4 regions of the Streptomyces sp. TAA040 genome follow, and region 2 is predicted to be linked to each of the others. Evidence: riboswitches for the same ligand, from Rfam matches in the RefSeq annotation. Region 2 holds a riboswitch; each other region holds the start of a gene.
The links. Region 2 has a riboswitch for cyclic di-AMP ahead of H300_RS0118430 (M23 family metallopeptidase). Riboswitches for the same ligand answer to the same signal wherever they lie in the genome.
Positions count from the first base shown of each region.

Region 1: another riboswitch for cyclic di-AMP. It lies ahead of H300_RS0104065 (transglycosylase family protein); the one in region 2 lies ahead of H300_RS0118430 (M23 family metallopeptidase).
Region 3: another riboswitch for cyclic di-AMP. It lies ahead of H300_RS0115155 (M23 family metallopeptidase); the one in region 2 lies ahead of H300_RS0118430 (M23 family metallopeptidase).
Region 4: another riboswitch for cyclic di-AMP. It lies ahead of H300_RS0106030 (NlpC/P60 family protein); the one in region 2 lies ahead of H300_RS0118430 (M23 family metallopeptidase).

Region 1 covers NZ_AUKR01000005.1:24,065-31,741, forward strand. Annotated here, with positions in the region: gene nirB (nitrite reductase large subunit NirB) at 1-295, shown strand, start outside; gene nirD (nitrite reductase small subunit NirD) at 439-777, shown strand; cyclic di-AMP (ydaO/yuaA leader) riboswitch at 1,288-1,466, shown strand; gene H300_RS0104065 (transglycosylase family protein) at 1,470-2,747, shown strand; gene ppdK (pyruvate, phosphate dikinase) at 2,960-5,713, opposite strand; gene H300_RS24850 (hypothetical protein) at 6,278-6,589, shown strand; gene H300_RS24855 (ROK family transcriptional regulator) at 6,612-7,677, opposite strand, start outside.
Region 2 covers NZ_AUKR01000024.1:17,091-24,767, forward strand. Annotated here, with positions in the region: gene H300_RS31570 (SRA domain-containing endonuclease) at 1-695, shown strand, start outside; gene H300_RS0118420 (PPOX class F420-dependent oxidoreductase) at 741-1,166, shown strand; gene H300_RS0118430 (M23 family metallopeptidase) at 1,973-3,007, opposite strand; cyclic di-AMP (ydaO/yuaA leader) riboswitch at 3,019-3,161, opposite strand; gene H300_RS27710 (PP2C family protein-serine/threonine phosphatase) at 3,482-4,606, opposite strand; gene H300_RS0118440 (chaplin) at 5,123-5,377, shown strand; gene H300_RS27715 (ATP-binding protein) at 5,770-6,213, opposite strand; gene H300_RS29405 (STAS domain-containing protein) at 6,449-6,988, opposite strand; gene H300_RS27725 (GAF and ANTAR domain-containing protein) at 7,121-7,677, opposite strand, start outside.
Region 3 covers NZ_AUKR01000015.1:100,124-107,800, reverse strand. Annotated here, with positions in the region: gene H300_RS0115170 (GNAT family N-acetyltransferase) at 1-29, opposite strand, end outside; gene H300_RS0115165 (HPr family phosphocarrier protein) at 239-520, shown strand; gene H300_RS0115160 (GntR family transcriptional regulator) at 661-1,347, opposite strand; gene H300_RS0115155 (M23 family metallopeptidase) at 1,567-2,349, opposite strand; cyclic di-AMP (ydaO/yuaA leader) riboswitch at 2,362-2,511, opposite strand; gene H300_RS0115150 (M16 family metallopeptidase) at 2,762-4,132, opposite strand; gene H300_RS27040 (M16 family metallopeptidase) at 4,168-5,550, opposite strand; gene H300_RS0115140 (DNA topoisomerase IV subunit A) at 5,743-7,677, shown strand, end outside.
Region 4 covers NZ_AUKR01000006.1:65,914-73,590, reverse strand. Annotated here, with positions in the region: gene pcrA (DNA helicase PcrA) at 1-1,076, opposite strand, end outside; gene H300_RS0106040 (DUF1707 and DUF2154 domain-containing protein) at 1,196-1,837, shown strand; cyclic di-AMP (ydaO/yuaA leader) riboswitch at 2,078-2,228, shown strand; gene H300_RS0106030 (NlpC/P60 family protein) at 2,235-3,425, shown strand; gene H300_RS0106025 (hypothetical protein) at 3,478-3,831, opposite strand; gene H300_RS0106020 (C40 family peptidase) at 4,024-5,067, shown strand; gene H300_RS0106015 (hypothetical protein) at 5,210-6,505, shown strand; gene H300_RS0106010 (DoxX family protein) at 6,682-7,203, shown strand; gene H300_RS25205 (metalloregulator ArsR/SmtB family transcription factor) at 7,285-7,563, shown strand; gene H300_RS25200 (SRPBCC domain-containing protein) at 7,665-7,677, shown strand, end outside.

The DNA.
Region 1 (7,677 bases), on a different contig from region 2:
CATCGAGGGCGGCCTCGGCCACGTCCGGGAGGTGGTGGTGGACGACGCCTTGGGCATCTGCGCCGAGCTGGAGGCGCTGATGGCCTCGCACGTCTCAGACTACCGGGACGAATGGGCTGAAACCCTCGCCGACCCGGAGAAGCTCCGCCGCTTCGTCTCCTTCGTCAACGCTCCCGGCACACCCGACCCCTCGGTGCGGTTCGTCGGCGAGCGCGAGCAGGTCAAACCCGATCTGACCCTGCTGGCGGGGCCGGAGATCCCCGTCCGCCGCCTCGAAGGGAGCGCCACCCGATGAGCCCGACCCGCCCTTCCCCCGTCACGGCCGCCGAACCCGCCGACTCTCCCCCGTGCCCGCTCCCGAGCGGCGGACCGCACCCGAACACCGGGGCGTCCACCGACGCCGGGGCGCACCCGGCCGACGGCGGGACGGCCGCCCGGATCGAGGTGCGGGCCGGGGACTCCTGGCATCCGGTCTGCGCTCCCGGCGACCTGGTGCCGGGCCGCGGAGTCGCGGCACTGCTCCCGGACGGGCGGCAGATCGCCGTCTTCACCGACCGCAGCGGCGGCGTCCACGCGGTGGACAACCGGGATCCGTTCACCGGTGCGTACGTGCTCTCGCGCGGACTACTCGGGTCCGCGGCGGGCCGGCCGTTCGTGGCCTCCCCGCTGCTCAAGCAGCGCTTCGACCTGGCGACGGGCCGCTGCCTGGACGACGACTCGGTCATCGTCCGCACCCATCCGGCCCGCCTGACCGGCACCGGCGAGCCGCCGCCCTGAGCACCGGCGAATCGCGTCCCGCCGCCCGTCGGGATGGCGGGACGCGACCGATTCATCCAGCAACGTCGCGTCACAAAAGCCCCTCAAAGTCACCTCGCACCCAAAACGGACAAGCGGTGTGGCAGTCAAGAGGTGGGTGATTTCGGAACCTGACACCCTCTCAGCTTCCACGGGTCGGGAATGCACCGATATAAGGAAGCACGAGACGGTTCGGGTGACCGGACTCACAGGACCGCGCCCCCGTACAATTGCACCTCGTCGGCCACTTCTCGCCTCAGCGTCAATTCCCCTGCTCAGTGCGGTTTTTATGTGCACATGCAAGCCCGCACGTCCGTGACGTCGGAAATGATCGATCTCACAGCGCGCCGAAAATGCTCCCATGCGACCCCCGGAGCGGCTGAGCAAAACCTGGTTTCGCTTGTCCCGGCCAAATCGTTGTGATTACCGTTCATCCCGCCACCGCATCCCGTGCGGAGGTCCCACGCCGGTCACGCCGAATCCTGCCGCCGGTAGAGGGAAACGACTGCATCAGGCCGGCAGGAGCGGGGGAACCAAGGTAAGTGCCGGACCGCGGAGCACGCGGGTCGGCTAGGGGTGAAGCCATGCGCCACCGGATCACGGTGGGGGATGGCCGGGCAGCTCCAGCCCGAATCCGACAGCTCACCTCGCAGGCGCAGGAGAGGACTCAACCCATGTCTCGTGGTCGCCACCGTCGTCCGCGCAAACCCCTGATGTCCCGTCAGGTCTCCAAGGTCTCGCTCGCCCTCACCGCGGGCGGTGCCGGTATCGCTGCTCCGCTGATCACCGCGGGTTCCGCGAACGCGGCCCCGGTCTCCGTGTGGGACAAGGTCGCCGAGTGCGAGAGCACCGGCAACTGGTCGATCAACACCGGAAACGGCTTCTACGGCGGTCTCCAGTTCCAGCAGTCGAGCTGGGCGGCTGCCGGCGGCACGCAGTACGCACCGCGCGCCGACCTCGCCACGAAGGACCAGCAGATAGCCGCCGCCGAGAAGCTCCTGGAGATGCAGGGCCCGGGCGCCTGGCCGGTCTGCGGCCCGCGTGCCGGCCTGAGCCAGGACAGCGGCACGCCGGACATCGCCCCGGACGGCGCGCAGAACAACGCCTCCGAGTCCGGCGCGAAGACCGAGCAGCAGTCGGAGCAGGCCGCGCAGCCGAAGAAGTCCGAGCCGCAGGCCGCCGAGCAGAAGAAGGCCGCGGCCGCGAAGTCGGAGGGCTCGCACGACTACACCGTCGCCAGCGGCGACACCCTCCACAACATCGCGGTCGCGGAGCACGTGCGGGGCGGCTGGCAGACCGTCTACGAGCAGAACCGCGAGACAGTCGGCAGCGACCCGGACCTGATCTTCCCCGGCCAGCGGCTCAGCCTGGACGGCAGCGGCGGTACGTCGGACGCCCCCGCCGAGAAGTCGAGTGCTCCCGCCGAGCAGCCGAAGCAGCAGTCGGCCGAGAAGCAGGAGCCGAAGCAGGAGAAGCCCGAGCCGAAGCCGGAACCCGTGGAGGAGCAGAGCCAGGAGCCCGCTGCTCCGGCCGAGGCCGCCACCACCGGCGGGTTCACCGCGCCGGTGGACGGTGCGCCCAGCACCGCCTACCGCGCATCGGGCGGAAGCTGGTCGAGCGGTTACCACACCGGAGTGGACTTCTCCGTCGGCACCGGCACCTCGGTCCGTTCGGTCGGCACCGGCACTGTGGTCTCCGCGGGCTGGGGCGGCGCCTACGGCAACGAGGTCGTCGTCAAGCACGCGGACGGGCGCTACAGCCAGTACGCCCACCTCTCCTCGCTCTCCGTCTCCGCCGGCCAGAGCGTCGGCGCCGGCGACCAGCTCGGCCTGTCGGGCTCGACCGGCAACAGCACCGGCCCGCACCTGCACTTCGAGGTCCGCACGGGCCCGTCGTACGGCTCGGACATCGACCCGCTGGCCTACCTGCGCGACAACGGCGTCTCCCTCTGAGCGACGCTCCCCCAAGGGGACGAGAGACCGGCCGTGCCCCTCACGAGGGGCACGGCCGGTTCTTCCGTCCGCCGGTGCGCCTCCGCCCGGCGGAGTCGGGAGGGGCGGCGGGGCCTCCGCACAAGGTCTCCCACCGTCCCCCTCCCGGGGACCGGGGCCACCGCCGCAGTGAGGGTCAGGGCGCGGCGGCGACCCCGGAGGTCGCGGTCGTGTCAGCGGCTGTCGCTCCCGGTGCTCCGTGCCGCGGCCCGGCCGGCTTCCAGCCGGGCGACCGGGATCCGGAAGGGAGAACAGGAGACGTAGTCCAGGCCGACCTCGTGGAAGAAGTGCACCGACTCGGGGTCGCCGCCGTGCTCCCCGCAGACCCCGAGCTTCAGCTCCGGCCGAGTGGCCCGCCCCGCCTCCGCCGCGTCCCGGACCAGCTTGCCCACCCCGTCCAGGTCGATCGTCTCGAAGGGGGAGACGCCGAAGATGCCCTTCTCCAGGTAGGCGGTGAAGAAGCTGGCCTCGACGTCGTCCCGACTGAACCCCCACACCGTCTGGGTCAGGTCGTTGGTGCCGAAGGAGAAGAAGTCGGCGGACTCGGCGATCTGGCCCGCGGTGAGCGCCGCCCGGGGCAGCTCGATCATGGTGCCGAGGGTGAGACCCAGCTCCACCCCGTAGGCCGCCTCCACCTCGGCGATCACCCGCTCCGCGTCGTCCCGGACGATCTCCAGCTCCTGGACGGTGCCGACCAGCGGGATCATGATCTCCGCCCGCGGGTCGGCCTTGGCACCCTTGCGTTCGGCGGCGGCCTCGGCGATCGCCCGCACCTGCATGCTGAACAGCCCGGGCACGACCAGCCCGAGGCGTACCCCGCGCAGCCCGAGCATCGGGTTCTGCTCGTGCAGCCGGTGGACGGCCTGGAGGAGCCGGAGGTCGTTCTCGTTGGCGTCCCGTCGGGACTCGGCCAGCGCGACCCGTACCGACAGCTCGGTGATGTCCGGCAGGAACTCGTGCAGCGGCGGGTCGAGCAGCCGCACCGTCACCGGCAGCCCGTCCATGGACTCGAAGAGCTCCTTGAAGTCGCCCTTCTGGAGGGGCAACAGCGCACCGAGGGCGGACTCCCGCTCGGCGTCGGTGTCCGCGAGGATGAGGTGCTCCACCAGTTCCCGGCGCTCGCCGAGGAACATGTGCTCGGTCCGGCACAGCCCGATGCCCTGGGCGCCGAAGCGCCGGGCCCTGGCCGCGTCCTCCGCGTTGTCGGCGTTCGCCCGCACCCGCAGCCGGCGCATCCGGTCGGCGTAGGCCATCATCCGGTGCACCGACTGCACGAGTTCGCCGGCGTCGTCGGCCCCGGCGTGCATCCGGCCCTCGAAGTACTCGACCACGGGTGAGGGGACGACCGGGACCTCGCCACGGTAGACCTTGCCGGTGGAGCCGTCGATGGAGACCACGTCCCCCTCGTCGACGACCACCGTGCCCCTGCCGTCCGGGTGCGGGGCCGTGAGCCGGCGGCGCTTGGTGTCCACCTCCAGGTCCTCGGCGCCGCAGACGCAGGTCTTGCCCATCCCGCGGGCCACCACGGCGGCGTGCGAGGTCTTGCCTCCCCGCGAGGTGAGGATGCCCTCGGCGGCGATCATGCCGTCCAGGTCGTCCGGGTTGGTCTCCCGGCGGATCAGGATGACCTTCTCCCCGGAGCGGGACCACTTGATCGCCGTGTACGAGTCGAAGACCGCCTTGCCGACGGCCGCGCCGGGCGAGGCCGCGATGCCCCGGCCGAGCTGCTCGGGCCGCTCGCCGCCGGCCGCGTCGAAGCGCGGGAACATGAGCTGGGCGAGCTGGGCGCCGTTCACCCGTTGCAGGGCCTCCGCCTCGTCGATCAGCCCCTGGTCGACGAGTTGGGTGGCGATCCGGAAGGCGGCGGCGGCGGTGCGCTTGCCGACCCGGGTCTGGAGCATCCAGAGCGTGCCCCGCTCGATGGTGAACTCGATGTCGCACAGGTCCCGGTAGTGCGTCTCCAGCGTCTCCATGATCTGCATCAGCCGCTCGTAGGACGCCCTGTCCAGCGTCTCCAGCGCGGCCAGGGGGACGGTGTTCCTGATGCCCGCCACGACGTCCTCGCCCTGGGCGTTCTGGAGGTAGTCGCCGTACACCCCCTGCTGGCCGCTCGCCGGGTCCCGGGTGAACGCGACCCCGGTGCCCGAGTCGGGGCCGAGGTTGCCGAAGACCATGGAGCAGACGGTGACCGCGGTGCCCAGGTCGCCGGGGATGCGCTCCTGCCGGCGGTAGAGCCTGGCCCGGTCGCCGTTCCACGAGGCGAAGACCGCGCGGACCGCGAGGTCCATCTGCTCGCGCGGCTCCTGCGGGAACTCCCGGCCGGTCTGCTTCGCGACGATGTCCTTGAAGTCCGTGACCAGCTCGCGCAGCGCCTCGGCGTCCAGGTCGACGTCCGTGGCGGCGCCGCGGCGCTGCTTCGCCTGCGCCAGCGCCTCCTCGAACAGCTCGCCGTCCACCCCGAGGACGGTGCGTCCGAACATCTGGATGAGCCGCCGGTAGGAGTCCCAGGCGAACCGCTCGTCCCCGGACTGGGCGGCCAGTCCGCCGACCGAGGCGTCGGAGAGTCCGATGTTGAGGACAGTGTCCATCATCCCCGGCATCGAGAACTTGGCTCCGGACCGCACGGACACCAGCAGCGGGTCGTCCGGCCGGCCGAGCTGCTTGCCCATCCGCTCCTCCAGCGCGGCGAGGTGGCGGCCGACCTCCTCGCGGAGCTCGGGGGGTTCGGCCCCGGAGTCGAGGTAGACCCGGCAGGCCTCGGTGGTGATGGTGAACCCGGGAGGGACCGGGAGGCCGAGGTTGGTCATCTCGGCGAGGTTCGCGCCCTTCCCGCCGAGGAGGTCCTTGAGGTCCCGGTTGCCCTCGGAGAAGGCGTAGACGAACTTCGGAGCGTTCGCGGTCGCGTGGGGGTCTCTGTTTTCCGACACGGGGCTCACTCCTCGTGGACGGCTGCCCTGACGGCCGGAGCGTAGCCGGATCGAAGGTGCCGGGGCACGGGCAACCGCACGTCAGTGGGCCACGACCACCCGTCCGCCGGAGAATCGAAAGTAAAAAGCGGTTCACTTTCGTCCATCGGTGGTTTTCAAGGAGTGAAACCATCCTCGCCCTGAGTGACCGTAAACCCTCGGTCGCGACTCCGAGTGAACGGGACGTTGAACTGTCGCACCTTCCATCGAAGGCATCGGACCGCGCTCCTTGGAGGCTTGCAGTACTCAGGAGAGCGCTCATATGAGCTATCACCTCATCACGTGTGTCCAGCATCACGCACGCCCGCGGCAGCAGTCCCAGCATGCGGACGGCGCCGACGGGTCCGTCATCCCACCGCCACCTCCCGTTCGCCCGCCCCGCCCGACCGCCGACTCGGTCGTGAGGTGCAGCGTGACCGGCAGCCCCCACACAGGCATGGTCGCCGGGTTCGCCTGCCCGGGACCGGCCCCGGGCAGGCCCTGTGCGTCGACGCCTCGGCCCGGCCCGCCGAGACACGGGCCCAGGTGACGAGGATCGCCCGCGGGACCGCGGAACTGATCGGCCTCGGCCGCGATCTGCGGGACGACGAGATCACCGTGCCGGAGGGCTGGGCGGGCGACCGGTACGGCATCCCGGTCGAATCCGTCCCGGACGCGATCCGGCTCAGCGGAAGCCTGGAGGGCGTGGTCATCGACCCGGTGCACGAGGGCGAGCCGATGACCGTGGCTCATCGATCTGGCCCGCGGGGGCGAGATCCCGAAGGACTCCCGCGTCCCCTCTACGCACACCTCGGCGGCCAGCCCGCGCTCAACGCGTGCAGCGGCCTCTTCGGCTGAGGCCGCACGCCCGGACGCGGGCTCAGCCGCCGTCCGGACGGCGCCCGGCACCGACGGCGGGCAACCCGGCGGATTTGGCGCGCAGGGCGGCCGGGCGGCCGGCGGCAGGACGTCCGGGCGGGGCACCGGCCTCGGCCAGCCGGGCGTCCGCCCGGTGCGGTGCGTACAGCTCCTCGACCACCAGCGCGGCCGCGCCGGCCAGGCCCGCCGTGTCCCCCGGCTCCGCGGTGACGACCTGGAGGTGGGCGGTGGTCCTGGGCATCGCCCGCTGGTACAGCTCCTCCCGGACACCGGCGAGGAACGCGGGGCCCGCCAGGTCGCCGGCGAACATCAGGACTCCCGGATTGAGCAGCGTGACCGCGGTGCCCAGCACCTCCCCCATCCGGCGCCCCGCCTGCTGCGCTGCCCGCACGGCCGCGGGATGCCCGGCGGCGAGCAGCCGGTGCACGTCCGAGCCGGAGGCGGCCGGGACGCCGGCCGCGGTCAGCTCCGCCGCCAGCGCCCACCCGCTGGCCACCGCGGCGAGGCATCCGTAGGAGCCACAGCGGCACAGCGCGTCCGGGCGGTCGTCGAGCCGCACGTGGCCGATGTCCCCGGCACCGCCGTCGATGCCGCGATAGATCCCGCCGTTCACCACCATCCCAGCGCCGATCCCGGTCGACGCCTTGACCAGGAGGAACGCCGTGCAGTCGGGGTGTCCGGCGCGCTGCTCCGCGTAGGCGATCAGGTTCGCGTCGTTGTCCACCAGCACCGGCAGCGGTGCGCCGCCGGAGTGGCCACCGAACGCTCCCCGGGGGCACCGGTCGTCCGGGATCCGGGCGGCGAGGGCCCGGCGCATGCCGTCCGGGATCGGGAAGCCGTCCCAGCCGGGCATCATCGGGGGCTGCACCACCGTGCCCGAGCCGAACTCCACCGGCCCGGGGATCGAGAGCCCCACACCGCACACCGGCAGCCCCGGTTCGCCGGCCGAGTCCAGCAGAGCTGCGAACCACGCGGCGAGACCGTCGAGAACTGCCTCCGGACCGTCGTCGACCAGCAGCGGACCGCTGTGCTCGGCGAGCAGCCGACCGTCGAGGTCGAGGACGGCG
Region 2 (7,677 bases):
AGGGTGACCAAGGAATAAAGAAAGGAAATAGATCCGTACTTCACCACGCGGAAGAGGGCGTGACACTACACCTCTTCAAATCTGTGGAAAGTGGCGTGGTGCAGCATGTCGGGGAGTTCGCCGTACACAAGAGCGCCCCGTACTACTGGACCGATGCCCTAGACATGGACGGGGAAATGCGGAGTATGATCGTATTCCGCCTCGTCCCCGTCCACGAGACCCTTCCACGTGAACCCCCTTCAGCGCAGCCACCCAGCACTAAGCCCAAAGTAACAGATGTCCCCGTGGAGCAGAACAAGACCGAATTTGCACATTCTTACAGGCAGACGCAAGGGCACACTACGAGAAGGCGCGAAGCCGAACTTGTCGTGCACTACCGACGACACCTTGAAGGATTGGGGCACGAGGTAACGCGCAAGAAGATTCTACCGGCGGGAGAAATCGTTCCTCTTTACACTGACCTACACGATGTCACCGCAAATGTACTGATCGAGGCAAAAGGAAGCACCAACCGAGAATCTGTAAGAACGGCCATCGGGCAACTCTTCGATTACCGTCGTTATATAGCTTCCGACCCTACGCTCTCGTTGCTGCTGCCGGAACGTCCGCGTCCCGACTTGCTAGACCTGTGCGCCTCAGTCGATACCACTGTGGTGTGGCGCTCAGGGCAAGGATTTGACCGGGCGACCGCATAGCATGCTTCTCCTCTTTCCGTTGAGATGACGTGGGAGGTCATCGGTATGTCGGAGAAAGCCCTGCTGGCTCTCCTGCCTCAGCACGCCCTCGGTGTGCTCGCCACCTTGCGGAGCTGCGGCCGGCCGCAGCTGTCGAACATCAACTACGCCTACTCGGCTTCCGAACAGTGCGTCAGGATCTCCACCACCGCGGACCGGGCCAAGCTGAAGAACCTGAGGCGCGACCCGCGGGCGAGTCTGCACGTGACGGCCGCTGACGGATGGGCCTGGACGGTCGTCGAGGGCACTGCCGAGGTGACGGCACCCGCAGCAGGCCCGGACGACGACGTCACCGAGGAGTTGGTGGCGGTCTACCGGGCCCTCCGGGGGGAGCACCCGGACTGGGACGAGTACCGTGCGGCCATGGTCGCCGACCGCCGCCTGGTGGTACGTCTCCCGGTGGGGCGGGTGTATGGACAACCGCGCCGATGATGCCCGCCCCCGCGGACCGGTCGCTGAGGAAGCTCGGGGTTCGGGGTGGTGCCGCTCTCGGCGGCGGCCGGTCCCGGGCAGCAGGAATCGTGGGAGGACGGAGACGCGCTCGCCTGTGTGACCACGCACGGCGTGCTGGCCTGTGTGGACGGGACGCCGCGGCGGGCGGCTCCACAGCGCGGGTTGCTCTCCGGGCTGCTCTCCGGGCTGCTGGCCGAGTCTCCGCGACCGCGCCGGCTACTCGGGCGCAGTCCGGAGAGCTTGCTGGCCCGGGTGCCGGGGGGGGGATCTGGAGCCGGCGAGGCGTGGCACGGGGGAGTTCGGTGCGGCGGGGGATACGGCCGGAGGCCGCTTTCGACCGGTTCCTCGTCGCCGGGTGACGCCCCGCCGTCCCGGTTGCACCGAGGCGGCCACGCCCTGCCGGGCATGGGGCGGCGTACCGGGCGGGCGGGCCGGCCGGCCCGCCCGTCCGGCGGTTGCCGGCGGACGCGGGCGGCCGGGGGTCCGACGGCCCCGGTGTCGGGGGGGGGTGCACCGGGGCCGTCGGAGCGGTACGCCGCCGCCCCTCCCCTCCTGTGCCGGAGCGGAAGCTCCGGCTGGTGCGGGGCGGCGACGGGGTTCGGGCGGCCCGCGAACGGGCGTGCAGGGTGGACGCGTGCGCGGCGTCGCGGTCGCGGGTGGCCGCCGTCCCGGACGAGGCTCCGGCAGACGGGGGCGCCGGCCGCTGACGGGCCGTCAGCCCCCGCCCCGGCGCCGTACGGACGGGGCGGTCACGGCGGTCACCGCTGCGGCGGTCGCGCCGCGGGTCAGACGGAGAGTCCCTTCCCGCGGAGCCAGGCGAGCGGGTCGACGGCGTCCCCACCGCCGGGCCGGACCTCCACGTGCAGGTGCGGACCGGAGGAGTTGCCGGTGGAGCCCACGCGGCCGATGACGTCGCCTGTGGTGACGCTGCCGCTGGTCTTGGTCATGGAGGAGAGGTGGCAGTACCAGATCTCGGTGCCGTCCGAGAGCTCCAGGACGATGCGGTACCCGTAGGAACCGGCCCAGCCGGCTTCCTTGATGGTGCCGCTGTGCACTGCCTTGACGGGCGTGCCGTTCGGGGCGGCGAAGTCCTGGCCGGTGTGGTTGCTGGACCACATCGAACCGGCCTCGCCGTATCCGGAGGTGAGCTGGTACGACGCGAGCGGGAGGCTGAAGCTGGCGGCGAGCTTGCGGAGGCGTTCCTCCTCCGCCTTCCGCTTCTGCTCCTCCTCCGCCTTGCGCTTCTCCTCCTCCTCCGCCTTGCGCTCCGCTTCGGCCGTCGCGGCAGCCTCGTCGGCGGCCTTGCTCGCGGCTGCCGCGGACGCCGCGTCGCGAACCTGCTGGTCGGCGGCCTCCTGCTGCTGGTCGGCCTGCTGGAGGATGCGGGCCCGGAGCGCCTCGCCCGCGTCGGTCTGCCCGGCGTCGGTGGCGGTGGCGGTCAGGCCGGCCTGGGTGAGCGGCGCGGCGACGGTGGTCGTCCCGACGTCCTCGGTGTCGGAGACGAGCCCGCCCACGCCCGGGAGATCGGCGGCGTCGGGGAGGCTGTCGGTGAAGGTGGAGAGGTCCGGCATCGAGACCGGGGACTTGGGCTTGTCCTGGGCGGTCGCCATGCCGCCCGCACCGATGGCGGCGACCATGCCGACGCCGAGGACGGTGCCGCTGCGGGCCATCCCGCGCTGCTTGGCGACGCGGTGCCGACCACGGACGGGGCGGATGGACTCTTCGGTGGGATTCCACTCGTCCCAGGTGTCGCCGACGGAGGGACCGTAGGCCGCGATATCGACCGGCGGTGCCTCGGTGGCAGGCCTGCTTGACGCCACGGGGGCGCTCTCCTTTCCTTCCTTCTGGCCTACCGGGTTAGCTGACGGGTTCGGAGCAGGAAGGTCTCCTACCGGTGGCATCGTGACGATGCCGACGGATTCACCCCAAAGTAATGGTTCCCCGGTTCCTTTGGTGCAGTGGTGATGACTGGTGACGCACTGTCTGGATTCGGCCAAGGCGCACGGTGCCGTCTCTTGCGACGGCAGTGACGACCGCGCTGCGTTATCGAACGTTAATAGACCCGGGTCCCAGATTCCAAGTCTTCGCGGAAACAAGACTGTCAAACGGCAGAACATTCAGTGATCTTCAGCCGTCAATCGGTCATAACGGGCGGGTCGACGTAACGCACGCGGAGGAGATCTTCGCCAAGTCGTTATGCGGAGGGGTCAAGATCCCTCACCCGGAGTGACCGGAAGGTGGGTTCACGACGGGTGGATGACGGGCGGGACGCGGCAGCCCGGACGGCTGGCCGGTCAGCGGTGGCGGACGACGGCGAGCAGCGCCATGTCGTCGTCGGCCCGGCCGCCCGTGTGGGCGGCGACGTCGGTCACGAGTTCCTCCAGCAGTGCCTGGGGCCGGTGCGTGTGCCACGCCTCCGCACGGATGCGGGGCACGAGCTGGTAAAAGGCGCCCGCGGCGTCCCGGGCCTCGCTGAGCCCGTCGGTGTGCAGGAGCAGGGTGGAGCCGACGGGGAAGTCGAACACCTCCGGCCCACGCGACCGGCCGAGCCGTTCCGGGACCAGGCACGCGAGCCCGAGCGGCAGTGCCGGCTCGTCCGGGTCGAGCACGCGGACCTCGCCGTCCGCGCACAGGAGCACCGGTGGAGGATGTCCCCGGTTCACGACCCGCAGCACGCCCCCCGAGGTGATCTCTGCCAGTACGGCGGTGGCGAACCCCTCGAAGGACTCCGGGCCCGGTTCGCCCGGGTCGCGCCGGCGCTCCTCCTCGCGCACGAGCGCCCGGTCCAGCCGGTCCGCGACCCCTCCGAGTTCGCTCTCCTGCTCGGCGGCCTCCCGGAACGCGCCGATCACCACGCCCACCGCCTCCACCGCGCCCAGCCCCTTGCCCCGGACGTCGCCCAGGATCAGCCGGGCTCCAAACGGTGTCTGCTGGGCGGCGTAGAGGTCGCCGCCGATGCGGGCGTCGGCGTGCGCGGCCTGGTAGCGGGCCGCGATCTCCAACCGGTCCATCCGTTCCGGCGGTGCCGGCAGGACGGCCAGTTGGGCCACCTCGGCGACCCCCCGGGCGGAGGCCAACTGCTCGGTGCCGCGCCGCAGCACCCGGTTGATGCCCAGGGCGATCGCGGCGACGGTCGTCATCGTGACGGCCTGGCTGATGTCGCGCGCCCAGCCACCGTCGTCCTGGCCGACGATCAGCAGCATCAGGACCAGCGTCGCCGTCAACCCGGTCAGTGCGGTGCCGCGGCGGGAGTACAGCGGTGCGGCGATCAGGGGGGCGGCGGTGAAGAGGGCGGTGAAGGTGACCTCGGGCGGTGTGGCCAGCTGGATGACAGCCCCGAGGACGATCAGGGCAGCGGGCAGGGATCGCGCGGCGCGGCCGGTGTCCGTGTGCGCCGCATGGCGCCCTGAACTGTGCACACCTCCAAGCTTCGGCCCGGCCCCGGCGGTCGGCTACTCGGCACTGTCCATTCGCGGCCCGGCGGCAGCTCGCGGGTGCGGCGCAGGCCGGTCGACGGGAACGGCACAGTCGGGCGCCGGGGTGGCTCAGGTGGGCGCCGGCGGCAGGGCGGCGGGCCCCCGGTGCAGGAGGGGGCGCCGGGTCGGCGGCCTGGTGCGCGACTACCGGTGGGGGCCCGGCCCCTCGTCGTCCACCCCCGCGCTGTCCCATGCCCGGCACTGGCCCACACCGGGGGTGCCGCCCACTCCCGGGGACCGCCTCAGTCCCGGCGCTGCCCTGCGCCCAGGGCCGTCAAGACGTCAATCAGCCGCACGCACGGTCCTTCGTGCAGGTGAAACATCGGTGCAGGACCCGTCCCGGAGGCTTCAACCGCCGAAGTTCAACGGGGGGCCGGGTTTCTCCGGCCCCCCGGAACGGCCGTCCTGCTCCGGCTGGACAGCCGTGCCCCGGGTTCCCCTGACGAAAAGGATCGACTGATGATGCGTACGGCCAAGACCGTCGCCCTGGCCGCGGCCACCGGTATCGCCCTGATGAGCGGCGGCGCCGCCGCCGCCGACAGCGGCGCCCAGGGTGCGGCCATCGGCTCGCCCGGCGTGCTCTCCGGCAACCTGGTCCAGGTGCCGGTGCATGTGCCCGTGAACGCCTGCGGCAACAGCGTGAACGTGATCGGGCTGCTCAACCCGGCCATCGGCAACACCTGCGCGAACGTCGGCGGCCACCAGGGCTGGTGACTCGCGTCCCCGCGGCCCGGGCAGCCGGGCGCCGTCCCCCCGGGCGGCGACGGCGGCACGCGTCCGCAGCTGAGCGGGTGACGGGCCGGTCCCGCTGAGGCGGGGCAGCCCGACGGCGGGTCCGGCCCGGCCGGTGCAGGTCACCGCGCCGGGCCGGACCTGTGTCCGGGGCCGGGGAGTGCTGCCGGTAGCCGCCCCCGCCTCGGCCCCCGGCCACGACTTGGTGGTGCGCCCGCCGGGGCGCGGGGCGAGGGTACGGGGATACGGGACGACGGGGTACCAGGCGGCCCGCTCACTGTCGGCCGGGGGCCGCGTACCTCATGCAGACCCACCTGGAGCGGGCACGCGGCGGGAGCGGGCACGCGGCGGGCGGCGCTGCCGGCCCGGCCCGGTCAGTAGTGGAGCGCGGCGTGCACGTGCTTGCCGCCGGGGCCGGACTCGGTCACCACCGAGCGGCACAGGGCGTGCACGATCTCCAGCCCGTGCCCTCCGACACGCTGGGCGTCCGGCCGCAGCCGCAGCGGCAGCTCGGGGTTGGCGTCCCATACGGAGACCTGCACGAGCCGCTCGATGCGGTCCAGCATCAGCGTGAGCAGGGAGCGGCCGGAGGCGTACTTGCCCGCGTTGGTCACAAGCTCGCTGACCACGAGCCGCACGTCGTCACTGGGCCCGGTCGGAACGTCGGTGCCGAGTTCGGCGGCGGCGTCCTCCAGGAAGTCCGCGGCGAACTGCCGAGCTCGCACTCCGCTTTCGGAGCTCCCGTCGACGACGAGCTCCCGCCGGAGGCAGGAGGCCCCGTTCGGCTCGGTTCCCGGGGACGGAGTCGTAATGATCATGGCTTGCCTTTCCCGTGCGAGTGCAGCGGTAACGACCCGTATACCCGATACGCCACACCTGACTCTGCGTGCCCGTGATCGATTCGGAGTCCCGCATCCACGCTGTTCGGAGAGCTCCCCGGGCGCAGCCGATCCGTTGAGCCACCGGCTGCGAACCCCCCGCACCCCACCGGTGGCGGGCGTCGTATGCGCGTTTCCGTCCCTGGGCAGCAGCCGAAGAAGACGGCCGCATCTCTTACCCCGACCGGGACGGCATGGGGGCCGCCCCGGTCGAGGAACCCGCGCCGGCGCTGCGCAGCGCCTCGGCGACCGACGGGTACGGCGGCGGGAAATCCGGGGGCGCGGCGAGGGCCAGCAGGCGTCGCACTGCCGGGGAGGGCGCGGCGAGCCGCACCCGGCGCCGGGGGGCGTCGCACGGCAGGACCGCGCGCAGCAGCCCTGAGTCGCAGAAGCCGACCCGGGAAGCGTCGATCACGACCGTGGTGGCGGGGCCGCTGGCGCCGGTGGCCACTGCGGAGCGCACCCACGAGGCGGTGAAGAAGTCGATGTCCCCGGCGAGTGTCACCACGCAGCAGCCCTCCGTCCAGCGGGCGCCGCGAACCACCTGGTCGGGCGGTTCACCGCCGCCGCTCCGGGAGGCGAGGACGGGCGGCAGCGGCAGCAGTATCGGCGGGCTGCCCGCCGCGGGACGCGTGCCCGCCGCGCGTTGCACGCCTGCTGTGCGCTGCGTGTGCCGGGTGTCGACCGTGCGGGTGGGGTGCTCCTCGTTGCTCATATCCGGCTCCAACGATCACATGCGTGCGCACAGCACTGCCGAGTGATCCGGATCACTCGATTTCGGCCCCCTGCCACCGGTTCGCGCCGGCGAGGATCACCCGAGTGGCCCTTTCCCGTCCGACCGGGCCGGTCAGCGGGGCGCGTCGGGCACGGCATCTCGGGGCGTGATCGGGGTGAGCCGCGGACCGGCGCCGCTCAGGCCCAGGACGATGCCGCCGGCGACCTCGTGCAGCTTCACGTTGCGCTTCTGCGAGAGCCGGCGCAGCACCTCGAAGGCATGGTCGGCCGTGCAGCGCTGCTGCGCCATGACGATGCCGAGAGCCTGGTCGATGACGGACCGGCGGGCCACTGCCGCCTGCACGTCCTCACCGAACTCGACGTGCCCGGCGATCCGGAGCGCCACCCCGAGCGCTCCGGAGGCGTGGTCGGCGAAGGCGCGCGCCTCGCTCCGGAGCCCGGCGTCGAAGGTGCGGGCCGCGGTGGAGTAGAGGTTCAGCGAGCCCACCGCGGAGTCCCGGCCGAGCGGGGTGAGCGGGAGCGAGTGGACGCTGCGCACGCCCTCGGCCAGGCTGGCCGCCGCGTAGTCGCCCCAGCGGGTCTCCTTGGTCATGTCCGGGACGAGTTGGGGCCTGCCGGTGCGCAGGCAGTCCAGGCACGGACCACGGTCCCGCTCATACTGGGCCCGGT
Region 3 (7,677 bases), on a different contig from region 2:
GGGTAGGCACGCTCCTCGGGCGTCTGCATGGGGCCAGCGTACGGCCGAAGGCCGCTTTCCGGGGGCACGGCGGCCGGGGAGGCGCCTCGCGGAACGGCGGCGGCGCAGGCCGTCGTCCCAGGAGGCGGACGGGGGGGTGCGACGGCGGGTCGGCGCGGGAGGACAGTGCCCGTACCGGACCGGTCGCCACCGCGTGCGAAACTGGTCTAGACAACTGTTCCGAAGGAAGGGCAACATCATGGCTGAGCGCCGCGTCTCCGTCGGTTGGACCGAGGGCCTGCACGCCCGTCCCGCCTCCATCTTCGTCCGCGCCGCGACCGCCGCCGGCATCCCCGTAACCGTCGCCAAGAGCGGCGGAGCGCCCGTCAACGCCGCATCGATGCTGGCCGTCCTCGGACTCGGCGCCGAGGGCGGCGAGGAGGTCGTCCTGGCGTCCGACGCCGAAGGCGCGGACGCGGCGCTGGGCCGGCTGGCGAAACTGGTCGCCGAGGGGCTCGAGGAACTGCCCGAGGCTGTCTGAAGAATTCTCCGGGCAGCACCGGGTGGAAACTCAGGTAAAGGTGGCGGATCGACGGATCTGCCGCCTTTCCCCTGCCCGCAGGTATTCGGGCAGGGGAGAATCACCCCGCAAAATTCTCCGCCCTTTGTATACACGGTGTGTTAAACGCGGCCGCGTTCGTTGTTTACAGCAGGTTTCGAACTCCTCACCGCCGCGGGGTGCCGCCGCCGGCGCACTGCCACCGGACGCTCCACGTGCGCCGCGGCGAGCGCGCGGGCCCGCTCCGGCTCCCGGCGGGCGATGGCGTCCACGAGCGCACCGTGCTCCTGCCAGACCGCCGTGGCCCCCACCGGCGGCTCAACCGCCGGGGCCGCGTACATCCAGGTGATCTTCCGGCGGAGCTGGGTCAGCAGCGCAGCCAGCGCCGGGCTCCCCGACGCCTGTGCGAGGGTCTCGTGGTACCAGTCCCCCAGCGCGTGCAGATCCGACAACTGCCCCTGCTCAGCGCGCTGTCGGCCGAGCCGCACCAGGCCCCGCAGCACCCTGACATGCGCCTCGGAACGGCGCTGCGCCGCACGGGCGGCGCCCAGCGGCTCCAACAGCGCACGAATGTCCAGCAGGTCGGCCGCCTCCTGCTCGGTGGGTTCGGCGACATGGGCGCCGACATGCCTGCGGGTGGTCACGAAGCCCTCCGACTCCAGCATCCGCAGCGCCTCGCGCACCGGCACACGGGACACCCCGTACCTGCGGGCGAGCTGCTCCTCGGTCAGCCGCGCGCCCGGCGGAAAAGCACCGGAGACGATGTCGTCCCGAACCGCTGTGCATACCGTGTGCGCCGCAATGCGCATGGCCCTACCTCCGGCGTAATCCCCGCGTTTCGAGATGTCGCTGAGTCGAACTCTATTCCACTCGGCGGGCTCTTTTGATGCCCGTCCCTGATCGGGTGGAAAACGCGCGGGCCGGCCGCGGGAGAACAGCACAGGACCCCCGGATGTCGCACCCGGGGGTCCTGTGTTCGTCCGCACCGGCCGTCGCACCGGCACGGACCGTTCAGCGGGGGACGGGACTCACAGCCCGACGCCCTTGCCTCGGAGGTAGGCCAGCGGATCGATGTCCGAGCCGTACGAGGGGCCGGTACGCGCCTCGAAGTGCAGGTGCGGTCCCGTCGAGTTGCCGGTGGAACCGACGCGGCCGATGCCCTGGGCGGCGTCGACCTGCTGGCCGGCCCGTACACCCATCGACGACAGGTGACCGTACTGGGTGTAGCCGCCGTCCCGGTGCCGGATCACGATGTTGTTCCCGTAGGCGCCGCCCCAGCCCGCCTCGACGACGGTGCCGGCACCGGTCGCGCGCACCGGGGTGCCGGACGCAGCGGCGAAGTCGATACCGCTGTGACTCCCGGAGGACCACCGGGAACCACCCGTGCGGTACTGCGTCGTGACCGGGGAACCGGTAACGGGAGCAACGAAGGCCGCGGCGCGCTTGGCACTGCGGGCCGCCTTCGTCGCGCCGGACCGGGAGCCGGCGGCCCGCTCGGCCGCCCGGTCCTTCTTCGCCTTCGCCTTCTTCGCGGCTCGGGCCTTCTTCGCCGCCTCGGCCTTCGCGGCTTCCGCCGCGCGGTGCTGGACATCGGCCTGGGCCGATACGCCCTGCACGGTCGCGTTGCCGAGGGCGATCGCCTGGCCGATCCCGGCCACACGCAACGCGCTGTCGGCCGCCGCCACCGGGGAGCCGGCGAAGACACCGGCCACCAGGCCGACGGTCAGGGTGCTCGCGCCGGCGATCCGGGCTCCGGTCCGCACGGCACGGCTGGGGCGCCGCCAGGAGGCGGCAGCATGCTTGAACGCCATGGCAGGCGTGCTCCTTTCCTTCCTTCACGCCTACCGGGTTAGCTGACGGGTTCGGAGCAGGAAGGTCTCCTACCGGCGCATTTCACTGGGAAGCGCCCGGATTCACCCCAAGGACTTCGGTGGGTCCCCGGCTCCCTCACGGGGACTCGGCGTTCGCTGCGCGTCGGCCGCGGCGCGGACACTTCTGACGGCAGCGCAACCGAAGCTAAACCGGACATCTCGCTGCTACCAAACCGATCTCGTCCTTTGTCGCCCATCCCACAGGAATCACACCCGCATATCATCCCAATACGGACAAAAATCGACCCCTGCTTGCCGGAAACCCGAAACAGGGGTCGACGCACGGCGGGCCGGGCGGCGGCGCAGCTACGTCCCGCCCGGCCCGACCGCGGACGGACGCGGGCCGGTGCGGCTACTGGCCGCCGACCACCCGGACCTCCCCGATGCCCAGCTCGCGCACCGGCTCGGCGATCTGCTCGGCGTCCCCGACCAGCACCGTGACCAGGCGGTCCACCGGGAAGGCGTTCACCGCGGCGGCCGTCGCCTCCACCGTGCCGGTCTCCGCGAGGCCGACGTACAGCCGGCCCTGGAAGTCGTCCGGCAGGTGCTGCTCGACCTGGTCGGCGAGGGTGTCCGCCACCGCGGCGGCGGTCTCGTACCGCAGCGGGGCGACGCCCACGAGGTTCTGCACGGCGACGTCCCGCTCCTCGTCCGTGAGGCCCTCCGCTGCGAGCGTCCGCAGCACCTGCCAGAGGTCGGCCAGCGCCGGCCCGGTGACGTCGGTGGCCACCGAGCCGCTGATCGCCAGCATGGCGGCGCCGGTGCCCTCCGGAGTGGAGCGCAGGACCTGGCTGAAGGCCCGCACCCCGTAGGTGTAGCCCTTGTCCTCACGCAGCACCCGGTCCAACCGGGAGGTGAGGGTCCCGCCGAGGCAGTAGGTGCCCAGCACCTGGGCCGGCCACACCCGATCGTGCCGATCGGCGCCGATCCGCCCGATGAGGATCTGGGTCTGCACCGAACCGGGACGGTCCACGACGACCACCCGGCCGGTGTCGTCCGCCGTGATCGGCGGGACCGGCCGGGGCTCGGCAGTGGAGCCGGTCCACGCCCCGAGCGTCTCCTCCAGCGCGGCGGCGAGGTCCACGCCGGTGAAGTCGCCGACGACCACCGCGGTGGCGGCGGCCGGGCGCACATGGGCCTCGTAGAAGGCCCGTACGGCCGCCGCGTCCACCCGGGCGACCGTGCCCTCGGTGCCCTGGCGCGGCCGGGACATCCGCGAGTCGGCCGGGAACAGCTCCCCGGAGAGGGCGATGGCCGCCCGGCGCGCCGGACTGGCCAGCTCGTGCGCGATCTCGTCCAGCCGGTTGCGCACCAGCCGGGCCACCTCGGCGTCGGGGAAGGCAGGCGCGCGCAGCGCGTCGGCCAGCAGCCCGAGCGCCTGCCGGAGGCGGGAAGCGGGGACCTCCAGTGAGACCCGCAGGCCCGGGTGGTCGGCGTGCGCGCCCCAGGTGGCGCCGCAGCGCTCCAGTTCGGCGGCGAAGTCCTCGGCACTGTGCTTGTCGGTGCCCTCGCTGAGAGCGCGAGCCATCAGTGTCGCGACGCCGTCGAGGCCGGCCGGCTCCGCTTCGAGCGGGGCGACCAGGTTGACCTCGACCGCGACGACCTGCTGGCCGGGGCGGTGGCAGGTGAGCACCGTCAGACCGTTGGCCAGGGCGCCGCGCTCGGGAGCCGGGAAGGCCCACGGCTTGGGCTCGCCACCGGTCGGCTGCGGGTGGAAGTCCATACCGGGCTCGGCGGGTGTGCTGGTGGTGGCGTCGCTCACTGCGGGGCCCCTTCGGCGGAGTCGGTGGTGTCGGCGGTCGCGGTGCTTGCCGGGCCGGCGGGGTTGTCGCCCTCCTGGGCGGAGGGGGTGGGAGCGTAGACGAGCACGGCCCGGTTGTCCCGGCGCAGCCGGGCCGCGGCCACGTCCTGCACCTCCTGCGCGGTGATCTCCAGGATCCGGCCGACCGCGGTCAGCGCGAGCTGCGGATCGGCGAAGAGTACGGCGTAGCGGCAGAGTTCGTCCGCGCGGCCGCTCGCCGTGGCCAACCGGTCGAGCCACTCGCGCTCCAACTGCGCCTGTGCCCGCTCCATTTCCTCCGGTGTGGGTCCCTCGGCCGCGAACCGCGCGAGTTCCTCCTCCACTGCGGCCTCGATGTCCTCGATCGCGGCCTCGCCCGAGGTCTTGGCGTCGAGCCAGCCGAGCGAGGGCGCGCCGGCCAGCCGCAGCAGCCCGAATCCGGCAGTCACCGCGAGGCCGTCGCGGCGCACCAGCCGGTTGTACAGCCGGGACGACTCCCCGCCGCCCAGCACCGTCAACGCGAGATCTGCGGCGTCCGCCTCGCGGGTGCCGTCCTGCGGCAGCCGGTAGGCGGCCATCAGCGCCGGGGCGGGGACGTCCTCCTCGACCGTCTCGCGCAGCTCCTCGCCGAGGGTGTCCGGAAGCGTGCCGTCCCGCGGCGGCTGCTTGCCGTCGTGGCCGGGGATGGAGCCGAAGTACCGCTCCACCCAGGTCAGGGTCTGCTGCGGGTCGATGTCGCCGACCACCGAGAGCACCGCGTTGTTCGGGGCGTAGTAGGTGCGGAAGAACTGCTGGGCGTCGGTGAGCGAGGCGGCGTCCAGGTCCGCCATCGATCCGATCGGGGTGTGGTGGTACGGGTGCCCCTCGGGGAAGGCCATCGCGGTGAGCTTCTCGAAGGCGGTGCCGTAGGGCACGTTGTCGTAGCGCTGCCGGCGCTCGTTCTTGACGACGTCCCGCTGGTTCTCCATGGACTCCTCGTCCAGGGCCGTGAGCAGCGAGCCCATCCTGTCGGCCTCCAGCCACAGGGCGAGTTCCAACTGGTGCGCGGGCATCGTCTCGAAGTAGTTGGTGCGCTCGAAGCTGGTGGTGCCGTTCAGCGAACCACCGGCGCCCTGCACCAGTTCGAAATGGCCGTTCCCCGCCACCTGGGCCGAGCCCTGGAACATCAGGTGCTCGAAGAGGTGGGCGAGGCCGGTGCGGCCCGCCACCTCGTGGCGGGAACCGACGTCGTACCAGAGGCAGACCGCGGCGACGGGGGTCTGGTGGTCCTCCGAGAGCACCACGCGCAGGCCGTTGGCCAGCCGGTGTTCGGTGGCGCTCAGCCCTCCTGTGGCGGGCGGGGGCGTGGCCGTGTGACCCATGGGCGAGGAGTCCCTTCGGTTGTCGGACGGTGGGGTGAGCCGTTGTCCGCTCACTCTATGCAAGCGCGCGGAGCATCCGCGAAGTTCCCGTACCGTTCGGGGCGGGGGCACGGCTGTCGGAGGCCGGGTCCACAATGGTCGGCGTCCGACCGCTCATCCCTTCCGCACGTCACCGAAGGAGCCACAGCAGCGATGGCCCGCCGCAGCACGAAGACCCCGCCGCCGGACGATTTCGAGGAGCGCATCCTCGACATCGACGTCGTCGACGAGATGCAGGGGTCGTTCCTGGAGTACGCATACTCGGTCATCTACTCCCGTGCGCTCCCTGACGCCCGAGACGGGATGAAGCCGGTACACCGCCGGATCCTGTACCAGATGCACGAGATGGGTCTCCGCCCGGAGCGCCCGTACGTCAAGTGCGCCCGGGTGGTGGGCGAGGTGATGGGAAAGCTGCACCCACACGGGGACAGCGCCATCTACGACGCCCTCGTCCGCATGGCCCAGCCGTTCTCCATGCGCCTGCCGCTGGTCGACGGCCACGGCAACTTCGGCTCACTCGGCAACGACGACCCGCCCGCCGCGATGCGGTACACCGAGTGCCGCACGGCACCTGCTGCCGGGCTGATGGTCGAGTCGATCGACGAGGACACCGTCGACTTCACCTCCAACTACGACGGCAGCGAGCAGGAGCCCTCCACGCTGCCGGCCGCGTACCCCAACCTCCTGGTGAACGGCGCCTCGGGCATCGCCGTCGGCATGGCCACCAACATGCCGCCGCACAACCTCGGCGAGGTCATCGCCGCGGCCCGGCACCTGATCAAGCACCCGAACGCCGACCTCGAGACGCTGATGCGGTTCGTGCCGGGCCCCGACCTTCCCACCGGCGGCCAGGTGGTGGGGCTGGACGGCGTGAAGGACGCGTACACGAAGGGGCGCGGCAGCTTCAAGATCCGCGCCACTGTGGCCGTCGAACAGGTCACCCCGCGGCGCAAGGGCCTGGTCGTGACCGAGCTGCCCTTCACCGTCGGCCCGGAGAAGGTGATCTCGAAGGTCAAGGACCTGGTCAACGCGAAGAAGCTCCAGGGCATCGCGGACGTCAAGGACCTCACCGACCGGCAGCACGGCCTGCGCCTGGTCATCGAGATCAAGAACGGATTCCACCCGGAAGCGGTACTTGAGCAGCTCTACAAGTTGACGCCGATGGAGGAGTCGTTCGGCATCAACAACGTGGCTCTGGTGGACGGCCAGCCGCTCACCCTGGGGCTGCGCGAGCTGCTCCAGGTGTACGTCGACCACCGCTTCGAGGTCGTCCGGCGGCGCAGCGACTTCCGCCGGAACAAGCGCCGGGACCGGCTGCACCTCGTCGAGGGGCTGCTCGTGGCCCTCGTCGACATCGACGAGGTCATCCGGCTCATCCGGTCCAGCGAGAACGCCGCGGAGGCCAAGGCCGCGCTGATCGAGCGCTTCGCCCTCTCCGACGTCCAGACCCAGTACATCCTGGACACCCCGCTGCGACGGCTCACCCGGTTCGACCGGCTGGATCTTGAGTCCGAGCGGGACCGGCTCAAGGAGGAGATCACCGAGCTGACCCGAATCCTGGAGTCGGACGCGGAACTGCGCAAGCTCGTCTCCGCCGAACTCGCCTCCGTGGCGAAGAAGTACGGCACGGAGCGGCGCACGGTGCTGCTCCAGTCGGCGGGTTCGGTCGTGGCCACCGTCCCGCTGGAGATGCCCGACGACCCCTGCCGGGTGCTGCTGTCCGCCACCGGCCTGCTCGCCCGCACCGCGGTCGACGAACCGGTGCTGGACGAGTCCGCCGGCCGGGTCAAGCACGACGTGGTGGTCTCGGCGGTGCCTGCCACGAGCCGCGGCGAGGTCGGCGCGGTGACCTCCGCGGGACGGCTGCTGCGGCTCCCGGTCGTCGACCTCCCGCAACTGCCGCGGACCGCGTCCGCGCCGAACCTGTCCGGCGGAGCGGAACTCTCCGAGTTCCTCACCCTCGACGAGGGCGAGTCGCTCGTCTGCCTCACCACCCTCGACGAGTCCTCACCGGGCCTGGCCCTCGGCACCCGGCAGGGCGTGGTGAAGCGGGTGGTGCCGGACTACCCCGGCAACAAGGAGGAGCTG
Region 4 (7,677 bases), on a different contig from region 2:
TCCGGGTAGTCCTCCTCGAAACGGAGGATGTTGCGAATGGTGGCGCCGCGGAAGGCGTAGATGCTCTGGTCCGCGTCGCCCACCACGCACAGCTCGGCGCGCTCCGGCCCGGCGGGCGCCTCGCCCTGACCGTCGTCCGCCGAGGCGGGTCCCACTGCTCGGCCCGTCCCCACCAGCTCCCTGACCAGGGTGTACTGGGCGTGGTTGGTGTCCTGGTACTCGTCGACCAGGACGTGCCGGAAGCGCCGGCGGTAGTGCTCGGCGACGTCGTCGAACGCCTGGAGCAGGTGGACGGTCGTCATGATGATGTCGTCGAAGTCCAGCGCGTTGGCCTCGCGCAGCCGTGCCTGGTACAGGGTGTACGCCTCGGCCAGCGTCTTCTCGAAGCCGTCCGCCGCGGTGGCGGCGAAGTCCTCCTCGTCGACGAGTTCGTTCTTGAGGTTCGAGACCTTCGCGCTGAACGCCTTCGGCGGGAACCGCTTGGGGTCGAGTGCCAGGTCGCGGCAGACGAGCGCCATCAGCCGGCGCGAGTCGGCCCCGTCGTAGATGGAGAACGAGGAGGTGAAGCCGAGCCGCTTGCTCTCCCGGCGCAGGATCCGCACGCAGGCGCTGTGGAAGGTGGAGACCCACATCGACTGGGCGCGCGGACCGACCAGCTCGGCCACCCGCTCCTTCATCTCGCCGGCCGCCTTGTTGGTGAAGGTGATGGCGAGCACCTGGCCGGGGTGCACTCCCCTGGCCCCCAGCAGGTACGCGATGCGGTGGGTGAGCACCCGGGTCTTGCCCGAGCCCGCCCCCGCGACGATCAGCAGCGGCCCGCCGCTGTGCACGACCGCGGCGCCCTGCTGCTCGTTCAGACCGGCCAGCAGCTCCTCCGGGTCCGTGACCGTCCGTGGAGCGCCGCCCCGGTGGAACGCGTCCCGGGGGCCGCCGGGACCGGCGAACGAGCCCGCGAACAGGCCGTCCGGCACCTCCTCCGGCTGCGGCGCGGCGGGGTGCTCGGGGTCCGGCGGCGGAGCCTCGCCCGCGGGGGGCTCCAGGTCGGCCAGGAAGCTGTCGTCGAAGAGGCTGCTCATCGCTGCCGAGTCTAAGGGCTCCCTCCGTCACCCCCGGGGCGAGCACCGGGTCCGCCGCCCCGGCACGCAGCGGTCTGCGGCTCTGTCCGGGGCCGCGGGCACCTCCTAGACTTGGCGGCATGACTGATCCCTCCGGAGCGACCGCGCCAGGACCCGGCCACGACCCCGAACTGCGGGCTTCGCACGCGGACCGGGAAGCGGTGGCCGAGACGCTGCGGGAGGCCGCCGGCGACGGCCGGATCGGCATCGACGAGCTGGAGGACCGGCTGGAGCGGGCATTCGGGGCGAAGACCTACGGCGAGCTGGAACCGCTGACCGCGGACCTGCCGACCACCGCCGGCGCCCCCGAGCCGCGCGCCGGTGAGCCGATGGTGCTCAAGGCCGGGGCCGGGGACATCACGCAGACCGGTTACTGGGTGGTGCCGTCCCGGATCACCGCCACCTCGCGGATGGGGGACGTCCGGATCGACTTCTCCCAGGCCGAGTGCCGGCAGCGCGAGGTCCACCTGGAGATCAACGCGGCGATGGGCAACGTGACGATCGTCGTGCCCCCGGGGTGGTCGGTCCGCCCCCACGGCATGCGGGTCAGCATCGGCTCGGTCCGCAACCGGGTCTCCGAGCCACCCGTCCCCGGTGCCCCGACACTGGAGCTGAGCGGGCGCACCGCGATGGGCGACGTGCGGATCCGCTACCCCAACCGCTGGGAGCAGTGGAAGCGGCAGAAGCAGCAGGAATGGCTGGCGCGGGAGCAGCAGGGCTGACGGGCGCGGGGGCCGCCCCGCCCCCGGTGCGGCGGGGCGGCCCCACATCCGCCCGGTGCGGCGCCGCCTCCTGCCCACCCGGGCCGGAGCCGATCACGGCAGGTCACCGAGCGGACGCGGAGCCGCGCGGATAACGAATCGGTTTCGGACATAGCGCGCACCCGTCTTCCCAAGAGCACCGTGTCGTGGCTACGGTGCTGCCTCAGGCGGCCCGGAGACCGTCGGCGACAGTGCCGGCACGGGCGGCCTCCGCCGAGTCCGGCATCCGCCGGAGCCGGGGACCCACCCGTGCACTTCCGGGGTGAATCGGGGCCCGCGCAGGGACCCGTAGGGCAGCCTTCCGACGCCCGAACCCGACAGCTAACCCGGTAGGCGGCCCACGGAAGGAGTTGCCGTCTTGGCGACACACCGCAAGCCGCGTGTCCCTGTGCGGCAGTCGGCCGCGCTGCGCGGAGGAACGGTGGGCGCGACCGCCGCCGCGCTCGCCTCCGTCACGCTGCTCTCGCAGAGCGCCGTCGCGGCACCCGGCGACGGCGGCCCCTCACTGGAGGAGACGCAGGAGAAGGTCGACGAGCTGCACCGGCAGGCGGGCGCCGCGACCCAGAAGTACAACGCGGCGAAGGAGAAGGCCGAGAAGCAGCGCAAGAAGTCAGACCGGCTGCTGGACGAGGTCGCCGAGCGGACCGAACGGCTGAACGACGCCCGGCGCAAGCTGGGCGGTTTCGCCGCCGCCCAGTACCGCAACGGCGGTATGTCGGAGACGGCCACCCTGCTGCTCTCCGCGGACCCGCAGGGCTACTTCCAGCAGACGCACGTGATGGAGCGGCTCACCGGTCAGCAGAAGCAGGCGGTCGGCGACTTCCAGGAGGAGCAGCGCGAGGCGGGCAACAAGCGCGACGAGGCGACGAAGAACCTCACCGAGCTGAACCGGGCCCAGACGAAGCTGGCCGAGGAGAAGAAGTCCGTCCAGGGCAAGCTCGCGGAGGCCCGCACCCTGCTGTCCGAGCTGACCGAGGAGGAGAAGGCCAGGCTGGCGGCCATCGAGCGGGAGAAGCAGCGCGAGGCCCAGGAGAAGGCACGCGCCGCGGAGCGCAAGGCGGCTGCCGAGCGGAAGGCCGCCGCCGAGGCCGCTGCCGAGCGGGAGACCGCCGCTCCGGCGTCCGGGGGCGGGCAGCCGGCCTCGCAGGAGCAGACGGCGGGCACCGGGGGGGCGGACGGATCGCAGGACACGGCCGGCAGCGGGAGGGCCTCGCAGGTACTGGCCTTCGCGAAGCGCGAGCTGGGCAAGCCCTACGTCTGGGGTGCCGCCGGCCCGAACTCGTACGACTGCTCGGGCTTCACCCAGGCGGCCTGGCGGGCGGCCGGGGTCGAGCTGCCGCGCACCACCTACGACCAGGTCGACATCGGCACGCGGGTCGCCAAGTCGCAGTTGCAGCCGGGCGACCTGGTGTTCTTCTACCCGGACGTGACCCATGTGGGCATCTATGTCGGCGGCGGCCAGATGATCCACGCCTCCAAGCCGGGCGACGACGTGAAGTACGAGTCGATCGACTACATGCCCTTCCACAGCGCGGTGCGGCCGGCCTGACGCCGGGCGGGGTCGGCCGCCCGGACCCTCGTGGGGCGGGGCCGGGCGGGCGTCACACCCACATGGTGGCGAGGAAGACGTTGAGGCAGGTCAGCGCGCCCACGGCGGCCATCGTGCCGGCGGGCACCCGCTGCTCGTCGCGCTTGACGTAGACGAGCACCAGGATCACCACCAGCACCGCGAGCTTGACAGCGACCTTGACGTGGTTCACGTCGTTGTCGGCGAGCTGGTTGAAGCCGACCAGGGCGAGGCCCGTCAGGAGCATGGTGGAGGCGCCGTGCAGCATGCCCGGCGTCAGCCGGGCCTCGCCCGCGCTCATCGCCTTCATCTGGAGGAGGAAGCCGCCGAGGAGTGCCGCGATGCCGATGATGTGCAGCCCGACAAAGAAATTGATGAGTACGTCCATGACGCGGAGCGTATCGGGGTATTAGCACACCGCAAGAGTCAGACCCGCCCCGTTCGCCACCCCGAACACAGCACAGCACCGGATGCTCCGAAATGTGCCCGGGGCACCCGGTTCCGACCACTTCGCGATCGACAGCGAAAAATACAGGTCACCGTCCGCTCACGGGGCCGATACGGCCTAGCGTCGCCGTCCATGGCAGCACATCGCAAGCCCCGCAACTCCGGCTTCCGCACTTCTCGTTGGGCCGGCCTGGCCCTGGTGGGCGCGGCGACCGCGACCGCGACCGGCTCCGGCGGTGCCGCGCACGCCGACCCGCAACCGGCCGGGGAGAAGGCCGACGTCCAGCGCATGGTGGACCGGCTCCACCACGAGGCCGAGCAGGCGACGGAGAAGTACAACGGCGCCACCGAGCGCGCCGAGCAGGCGGAGAAGAAGCTGGACGGACTGCGCGACGAGGCGTCCCGGCAGACGGCGCGCGTCAACCGCACGCGCAACGCGCTCGGTTCCCACGCGACCGCGCAGTACCGGCAGGGCGGCGCGATCGGCCCCACCGTGCAACTGGCGCTCTCCTCCGCGCCGGAGGAGTTCCTCCGGCGGGCCGCGACCGCGGACCGCGCCGGCTCCCAGCAGGCGCGCACCCTGGACCGCCTGCACAACCGGCTGCGCACCGTGCGGCAGCTGCGCAGCCAGGCCGCCGACCGCACCGAGACGCTCCGGGAGGCCCGGTCCACGGCCGAGGACCACAAGCGCACCGTGCGCAAGAAGCTCGCCGCGGCGGATCGGCTGCTGGACCGGCTCACGGCGGCCGAGCGGGCCGAGGTACTGGCCGGGGACGGGCACGGCGGTGAGGAGCGCGAGCAGGTGGACGCGGCCCCGGTGGCGGCCGCCGGACGGGCCGCGCGCGCCCTGACGTACGCCAGGAACGCACTCGGCAAGCCCTACGTCTGGGGCGCCACCGGGCCGAACGCCTTCGACTGCTCGGGGCTCACCCAGGCAGCCTGGCGCGCGGCCGGGGTCGAGCTGCCGCGCACCACCTACACCCAGGTGAACGCCGGGCAGCGGATCGCCAGGAGCCGGCTCGTCCCCGGCGACCTGGTCTTCTTCTACTCCGGTCTCAGCCACGTCGGCCTGTACCTCGGCAACGGCCAGATGATCCACGCACCGCGCCCCGGCGCGCCCGTCCGGATCGCCCCGATCGACCAGATGCCCTTCAACACGGCCACCAGACCGGCCTGATCCAGCCGGGAAGCCCGCGAAGGCCCCGGCACTCGTGGACTGTTGAGCCGACCAGGTGAATCGTGCGGCACAATTCCTTCCCATTGCCGGTAAGTCGGCGGCGTCCCGGGGGCGGCCGTCCGTGGAGAAGGTGGCGTTGCAGGTGGCCGTGGACACGGCTCGGGAGAGCACAGCAGACAGCGGCGTCGGTGCACGCCCCACGCACCGCGGGGACTGCCGTTGCGTCGACTGCCCGAACAGTGCGCCCCGACGCCACCGGCAGGCGCGGGCCGCCTTCCGACGGCGCCGCGACGACCTGGCCGAGGGCATCGGAGTACCCGCGGCACTCGCCCACTCCCCCGGCGCGTCCCGGCAGTGGGTCTCGGACGAACTCGTCCTGGCCTCCCGCTCGGTGGCCGACGGCGCCCGGGCGGAGAGCGCGGTGCGCACCGCCCGGCTCCGGCAGCGCACCCTCTACGCGGTGTGGGGCGCGGTGGTCCTGCTGCTGGCCGTGCAGACCCTGACCGCCGTCGGCGACGGATGGACGCGCGGGCGGACGGCTGCGCTCCTCGCCGCCGTACTGCTCGCCGGTGCGGCCACCGCCGCCGGCCTCCGGCACCGGGAGGCCCCAGGACTGCCCACCCTGCTGACCGGCCGGGACAACCGGTTCTCCACCTCCCGCACGGTGGCCGCCTGCTGGATGCTGCTCACCGCGTTCGCGGTCCTCATGACCGCCTGCCGGCTCGCGCTCACCCCGGACGCCGCGGAACGCCGGGACCTGCTCGACCTGGTCGCCGTCAGCACCGCGGCCGGTACCTTCACCGCCCTCGCCCTCGGTTGCGCCGCCGCGGTGCTGGCCCAGCTCGCCGTCGCCCGGGGTGTGGCGCGGCAGCGGCTCCAGAAGGTCCCGGCCGACCGGCCGCGCGCCGCCGACCTGCTCACCGACGACGACGGCCGCGGCAGCTTCACCGACGCCCAGTACGTGCTGGTCAACGCGGTGGTACTGGGATTCGCCGGCACCCTCCTGGCACGCCGGCCCGAGCAGGTGCCGCACCTGCCGTGGGCCCTGCCGCTACTGCTCGCGGTCTCCGCGGCCGTCTACCTGGCGGCGAAGCACACCGGCGGCGGCCGGCCGGTGGTGCTCTCCGTGGTGCGGGCCAGGGAGGCCGGCGATCTGGACGCCCCCATCCGCACCGGCGACGACATCGAGATCCGCGGCAGCGGCTTCGTGCCACCCGGCGGGCACACCCCGGACCGGCTGGCCCGGACGGTCGTGCGGATCGGCACCGTGCACGTCCACGTGCCGCTGGTGCCGGTGGTCGGCGGGTTCGTGAACCCCGCCGACACCGTGCTGACCGTGCCGGTGCCCGCCGACGTGGAGCCCGGTCGGCTGGACGTACAGGTCGTGACCCCTGCCGGAGCGGAGTCGAACCGCTGTACGATCGACGTCATGGAGTGAGGTCGGCCTGAACGCCCCGGCCGCCTTGCACGTACTGCTCCGCAGTGGATCACCCCCGGACCGTTCCGGACCGGGGCCTCGTCGCCGGGACCGCCGGGAGCGGTCCGCCGGGCACCGTACGCAACTGCGGCAGGCCGCGGGGGACCGGGGCGGGCTGCGGGAAGGGGCACAGACCGATGGCTCACTCGGCCCGCGCGGACCGCCACGACACCGGACCGCAGCTCGACCCGACCGGCGGCCCCCGGTCCCGGGCCCCCCTCTACGCCCTGCTGCCGCTGCGGATCTTCCTCGGGGTGACCTTCGTCTACGCCGGCCTGGACAAGCTCACCGACTCCGGCTTCCCCGGCTCGCTGACGGGGATCATGGAGTCCGTCTCGGGCGCGGCGGCACCCTGGCTGCTCGACCTGGCGCTCACCGACCCGGAGAGCTTCGGCTACGCCATCGCCTTCGGCGAGATCGCCGTGGGGCTGGGCGCCCTCGCCGGTCTGCTGACGAGGATCGCGGCGCTGGGCGGCGCGCTGATCTCGCTCTCGTTCTGGCTCACCCTCAGCTGGAACGTCGGCCCCTACTACTACAGCCAGGACCTGCCGTACCTGGTGGCGTGGATACCGCTGATCATCGCCGGCGCCCCGCTGTTCTCCCTGGACGCGGTGATCGCCGGGTGGCGCGCCCGCCGCGGCCGCCGCCAGTTCGGCTGAGCCGCCCGCCGGCCCGGACCCTTGACCCGCGCGACGCGCATCCTTATGTTTAAGTTCTTGCTTAATTAAGGAGCTACCGAATTGGCGGACGCGTCCGAGACTCTCGACCTCGTCTTCGGCGCCCTGGCCGAGCCGAACCGGCGCGCCATGCTGACGCGACTGAGCCGTGGACCCGCCACCGCGGGGGAGTTGGCCCAGCCGTTGAGGATCAGCAAGCCGGCCGTTTCACAGCACCTGAAGGTCCTGGAAGCGGCGGGGCTCGTGATCCGCACCCGGCAGGCGCAGTGGCGCACCTGCACGCTGCGTACCGAACCGCTCGACGAAGCGTCCGCCTGGCTCGACCGGCAGCGCGCCGCGTGACAGGAGAGCTTCGACCTGCTGGAAGACCGGCTGCGCGAGATGAGACGCGAGCAGGACGCGGAAGCGGCTCCGGACCGACGTGACGAAGGGACGAACGACCGATGACCGAAGGTG